Regions from separate parts of the Bacillus arachidis genome, predicted to be linked through region 1. Evidence: a T-box and tRNA genes for the amino acid it is inferred to sense, from the RefSeq annotation. Region 1 holds a T-box; the other holds one or more tRNA genes.
The links. The T-box of region 1 lies ahead of argS (arginine--tRNA ligase). A T-box ahead of a tRNA ligase gene usually reads a tRNA of that ligase, here a tRNA-Arg.
Positions count from the first base shown of each region.

Region 2: it has a tRNA-Arg gene. The T-box ahead of argS (arginine--tRNA ligase) is inferred to sense a tRNA for this amino acid. The anticodon was not compared.

Region 1 covers NZ_CP127376.1:2,043,877-2,047,079, forward strand. Annotated here, with positions in the region: gene QRY57_RS11960 (BrxA/BrxB family bacilliredoxin) at 1-67, shown strand, start outside; gene QRY57_RS11965 (class I SAM-dependent methyltransferase) at 117-893, shown strand; T-box leader at 934-1,148, shown strand; gene argS (arginine--tRNA ligase) at 1,193-2,881, shown strand; partial or broken gene QRY57_RS27140 (IS66 family transposase) at 3,087-3,203, shown strand, end outside.
Region 2 covers NZ_CP127376.1:3,965,058-3,968,260, reverse strand. Annotated here, with positions in the region: gene rph (ribonuclease PH) at 1-71, shown strand, start outside; gene QRY57_RS22085 (XTP/dITP diphosphatase) at 82-693, shown strand; gene QRY57_RS22080 (metallophosphoesterase) at 707-1,213, shown strand; tRNA gene QRY57_RS22075 (tRNA-Gly) at 1,315-1,388, shown strand; tRNA gene QRY57_RS22070 (tRNA-Arg) at 1,390-1,463, shown strand; gene QRY57_RS22065 (MFS transporter) at 1,688-3,076, opposite strand.

The sequences.
Region 1 (3,203 bases):
AATTGAAGGAGCAACAATGGAAGAAATCATTAATAATTTAGAACAGGCTTTTGAAAAGCATTGCTAAAAAGGGGGAGAATGATTCTCCCTTTTTTCTTTATATATGAGGTGAAAAGATGATTGTAACAACAGCAGGACGAACGAATAAGGAAATGACAACTTATGCAAAAGAGGTAGCGGAAGAATTACAAAGCTCTTTTGTCATGCGGAATGATATATCTGTATCCAAGCTACATGAGCAGTTTAAGCAAGATATACTCGTTGTAGGCAAAAATCGATTAGCGATTTATCCAAAAGGTACAGAAGAATCGTTCTTTTTCCATCCTAACTCTGCAATGTTTCGTGTGAAAAGATTAATGCGTGGAGAACATGATCCATTTGTACAGGCTGCAAAATTAGAAAAAGGAATGACGGTGTTAGATTGTACGCTCGGTATGGCATCAGATAGTATTGTTGCAAGCTATGTTGTAGGAGAAGAAGGGGCTATTACGGGACTTGAGGGGAATCGTTACATGGCTTATATAATGAATAAAGGTTTAAAGCAGTGGTGTGCAGGTATTTCAGAAATCGATAAAGCAATGCGTAGAATTAGAGTGAAGAGAAATGAGCATTTTGATTTCTTAAAGCGCTGCGAAGACAACAGTTATGATGTTGTATATCTGGATCCAATGTTTGAAGAAACTGTAATTGAATCAGATGGGATTCGTGGCTTAAAACACTTTGCTTTGTATAACGATGTCACAGATGAAACCATTGCAGAGGCAAAGCGTGTTGCTAGGAAACGTGTTGTCTTAAAAGATCATTTCCGTAGTACACGATTTGAGAGACATAACTTTTTAGTATATAAGCGGAAAAGTGCGAAATTTCATTTTGGTGTAATTGAACCTTGCTAATTGTTTGAAAAGATGTATAATAAGCAATAATCAATTATATATGATGTCGTAGATGAAGAGAGTAGTCTGGTTCAGAAGTAAAGCGAGCTAGGGATGGTGAGAGCCTAGTACGGAGAAATGGATGAAGCGCACTTCGGAGACGCTGCTTGAAATGAATAGTAGAGTAAGCCGGGGCCCCCTGTCCTCGTTATAAACGGGAAAGTGGTTCGTAGTGAACAACAAGGGTGGTACCACGGGTGATAACTCGTCTCTTTTTTAGAGACGAGTTTTTTGTGTTTAAAAAATAAGGAGGGAGCAACATGGAATATAAAATTAAATTTGCAAAAAGTTTATTTGAAGTAATTGAATCAGAATTATCATTGGAACAGATTACAGATCTAATTGAAACGCCGAAGCAAGATGAATTCGGAGACGCAGCATTCCCTTGCTTCATGCTCGCTAAACAATATAAAAAAGCACCAGCAATTATCGCGAAAGAAATCGCTGAGAACTTAAATGATTCATTTTTTACAAAAGTGGAGGCAGTTGGACCATATGTGAACGTGTTTTTCAACCGTCATATAGTAAGTGGTGATGTATTAAAAACGATTTTAGTTGAAAAAGAAGAATATGGACAGGGGTATTTTGGGCGAGAAAAAACAGTAGTAATCGATTACTCTTCACCAAATATCGCGAAACCGTTCTCCATGGGACATTTACGTTCAACGATGATCGGGAATTCTTTAAAACATATCGCTGAAAAGTGTGGATATGAGGTTGTAGGAATTAATTATATTGGCGATTGGGGAACACAGTTCGGGAAATTAATTACCGCATATAAAAAATGGGGAAATGAAGAACTTGTAAAAGAAGATCCAATTCGTGAATTATTCAAATTATATGTTCAATTCCACGAAGAAGTCAAAGAGAAGCCAGAGCTAGAAGAAGAAGGGCGTGCATGGTTTAAGAAATTAGAAGATGGTGATGAAGAAGCAGTCTTTTTATGGAACTGGTTCCGTCATGAATCTTTAAAAGAGTTCTCCCGTATTTATGAATTGCTTGGTGTTGAATTTACGAACTTCCAAGGAGAAGCTTTTTATAATGATAAAATGGATGATTTTGTTGAGATTTTAGAAGAAAAAGGGCTATTAGAAGAATCCGATGGTGCGCAAGTTGTCAATTTAGAAAAAGAAAATATGCCACCATGTTTAATTAAAAAATCAGATGGAGCGACACTTTATGCAACGCGCGATTTAACAGCAGCACTATATCGTCAAAACACATATGCATTTGATAAAGCACTGTATGTAGTAGGAGCAGAACAAAGTTTGCACTTTACACAATTTTTCACGGTATTAAAGAAATTAGATTATAACTGGGTAGATGGGATGGCTCATGTACCATTTGGACTCATTTTAAAAGATGGTAAAAAGATGTCCACACGTAAGGGGAAAGTAGTATTACTAGAGGAAGTATTAGAAGAAGCGATTACGCTTGCAGAGCAAAATATTGAAGAGAAAAATCCAAACCTAAAGCAAAAAGAGGAGGTTGCTAAGCAAGTTGGTGTCGGAGCAGTCATTTTCCATGATTTAAAAAATGAACGTATGCACAATATTGAGTTCTCCTTAGAAAAAATGCTGAAATTCGAAGGAGAAACAGGACCGTATGTTCAATATACACATGCACGTGCTTGCTCTATTTTAAGAAAAGAAAATGCTGAATTTGAAATAGAGTCATTTGAGTTAAGCGATGATTATAGTTGGAGTACGATAAAATTATTAAATAGATTTCCTGAGGTCATTGAAACAGCTTTTTCTAAAAATGAACCTTCGCATATTGCGAAATATTTGTTAGATGTAGCGCAGGCATTTAATAAATACTATGGAAATGTTCGAATTTTAGAAGATAATGAAGAGAAAGAAAGTAGACTTGCACTTGCTTATACTGTAACGATTGTATTAAAAGAAGGATTACGTTTACTTGGCATGGGCGCTCCAGAAGAGATGTAGGTAAAGCAATTTTATGATTCAAAATATCTCCGCACATTAATACAATATAAGTATTGAATTTTTATTAGGGAAATACTGTGGAGCTGCCTGTAAGCACAGGCAGCTTTTTTATATATAAGTAAGCGTTAAATATTTCCCATCTACTATTTGTAAATAACTCATGAGAGAATCTCCTTACATACTACATGTGGAGGTTTTTTTATAAAAAAACCGGATGCCCTCAAATACACCGCGAAGTACTAGAGAAAGTGCCATCATGTATAGTGTGGTTGAAACTGCAAAAGAGAACAATTTAAGTCTTTATCATCATCTTCGTTATTTG
Region 2 (3,203 bases), 1.9 Mb from region 1:
AAAACGGGATTTTACAACTCGTTGAAAAACAAAAAGAAGCATTAGGCGACATTGTATCTTACATAGAATAGAGGTGGACAAATGAAACAAGTTGTTGTAGCAACGAAAAACATGGGGAAAGTACGTGAATTTGCCGAGTTATTTGAGAGATTTGATTTAGAAGTAAAATCTCTTCATGACTTTCCTCACATCGAAGAAGTCGAAGAAACTGGTGAAACATTTGAAGAAAATGCAATTTTGAAAGCGGATAGTTTATGTAAGCAGTTAAATTCAATTGTTATTGCAGATGATTCTGGACTTATTATCGATGTGTTAAATGGAAAACCTGGCGTCCGATCTGCTCGTTATGCAGGTGAACCAAAAGATGATCAAGCGAATATTGATAAAGTTTTAACAGAATTAGAGGGTACTCCGGCGGAAAACTGTACAGCGCGTTTTTATTGCGCGTTAGCGGTTGCTTTTCCAGAAGAGAATAAGAACCCGGTTATTGTAAATGGTACATGTGAAGGAAAGATTTTAAATCAACCTCGTGGTGAAAATGGTTTCGGATATGACCCAATCTTTTATGTAGAAGAATATAAAAAAGCGATGGCCGAGCTAACTTCGGATGAGAAAAATGAAATCAGTCACCGCGGGCGTGCTCTTCGTAAGTTAGAGGAGAAAATTCCAGCGTGGTTTTTAGAAGAAGAGTGAGGGAGAGAGACCGATGAGAGCTTTAATTGTAAGCGATAGTCACGGTTCTACGAAAGAATTACAACAATTAAAAGAAACATATGAGGGAAATGTAGATGTTATGATTCATTGTGGTGATTCAGAACTAACACCGGATCACCAGGATTTGCAAGGATTCCAAGTAGTAAAAGGAAATTGCGATTTCTATAATGGTTTTGAAGAAGAAATTATTATTGATGTAGATGGAATGCGCTTTTTGGTCACACATGGTCATCGGTATAATGTTAAAATGACTGTGCAAACACTTCTGTATCGTGCGAAAGAAGTGGAAGCGGATATAGTATGCTTTGGACATTCACATATGTTAGGTGCGGAATTTATTGATGATATTTTATTTATCAATCCTGGAAGCATTGTATTGCCGCGTTCCCGTAAAGAAAAAACATTTACTTTGTTAGAAGTAAATGAAAATAACATTGAAATTCGATTTGAAACATTAAATGGAAAAGTTGTTGCACATAAAACTTTTCAAAGAGGATAAGAAAAATTATCCTCTTTGAAAAAAAGTATTGACTTTATCCCTGTGTGCAAATATAATAAACCTTGTCGATAAGATATTAAGTAAAAATAAAAACAAAATATGCGGGTGTAGTTTAGTGGTAAAACAAGAGCCTTCCAAGCTCTGGTCGAGAGTTCGATTCTCTTCACCCGCTCCATGTCCCAGTAGCTCAGCAGGATAGAGCAACGGCCTTCTAAGCCGTCGGTCGGGAGTTCGAATCTCTCCTGGGACGTCTTTTAAAACCGTTAAGTTCATTATGAACTTAACGGTTTTGTGTTTTTAGGTAATAATAAAACGATTCTACCTTTGAAGAAATCAACTTCCTAAATATAATTTAGGGAGTTTTTTTGCGACTAAAAAAAGAAGTGTTTGGAGGTTTTATTTAATAAAAAAGAACCCTAAAATTTTGGTCTTAGGGTTCTCACATGAAATAATTATTTTAAGGTTATTATAAATCTATTTTGTCGCTTTTCGTCCCACTAATACCCAGTACAGAGATAAACTGAAAAGGGTAATGAGTACGAGGATAAATAGGATATTACTAAACATGGAAGCATCCGAATTGTTTATAATCCCTAGGAAATTTTTTCTCAATGCAGAATGGTCCATCATTGCGGCTGTATAGGCAATTCCGATTGACATAGCGACATTAAGTGTTAAATTATAAAATCCGATTGCTGTTCCTGTTTTTTCTTTTTCAATCGTACAAATGCAAGAATCAAGTAATGGTGCATACATGAATGCAAATGAACTAGAGAAAAGAACCATAGATATTACGAATACAATAACAGAAGTTTTTATAAAGAATCCGCCTAATAGCAAGCTGATCATAATGCTAACCATAGCGATTGTAATACATTGCCTGCTTCCCATAACCTTCGCAATTTTTCCAGAAAGAGCCCCGACTATCGTAGCTGCTATATAGCCAGGAATCAATAATAGTGAAATGGTATCTAGTTTCAAACCATACATCTTTTCAAGCAAGAATGGAAATAAGAAAATATATGCTAACTGTACAGAGTAAATGATAAAAGCAACGCCAAGCAATGAGATAAACTGTTTATTTTGAAAGAAGGATATACCGATAAAAGCCTTTGAGTTCTTGCTGATATAAGTAAGGAACAAGGCAATTGCAACAATAAACAAGAGAAGGTACATCCAATTGAAATCGGTAATATATAGTAGTAGGGATGCTGAAATCGTTCCTACTAGAAATAATCCTAATACATCTACATGACTGTTTGTCGCTTCTTCCTTAGGAAGATATTTTAAAATAAAAGGAAGAGTGAAAAGTGTTACTAAAGAAATTAAAAATAGAGTTGTCCAGTGGAAGTATGTTGAAACATAACCTCCAGTTAATGCCCCGATAAGCTGTGAAAGAGCAAAACTACTTGTACTTAATCCTAAAAATTTCTTTTGTTCATCTGCAGGTAAATGCTTTGTAACGAATATTACATATAACGTTTCAGCTGATGCTAAACCGGCAGTTTGGATAATACGTGAGATAACAACTAGTATAAACGAGTGTTGCAAAATATATCCCATAGCGGAACCAACGCAGATTAAAATGATCCCAACGGTAAAAAGTTTTCTGAAACTAACAGAATCCGCTAAAGCAGCGTAAACGACTGCCCCAATTCCAATCACAAGACCAGCTAATGTTGCCTGCCAGCTAACGGTTGTCGCTGAAATGTGAAAATCCTTTGCCATATCAACAGAAATAATCTTAAATGAATTGTCAATTACTAAACATAATAGAAATAACAGTAAGGTAAAAGGTACTGCTTTTTTAGCGCTAAATTCCTGCGTTTTTTTCGTGCTTACATCTGCACTTATTGTAGACATAGTTATATTCCTCTCTTCTTGTTATTTAGGGAATGGTCTTTCTGAGTCATGATTGTTTGGCCTTTAACTACCAATTAATTCTTTTGTAAAAAGATGGTTTCAGTAATTTCTAAACCATTTGTTTCAT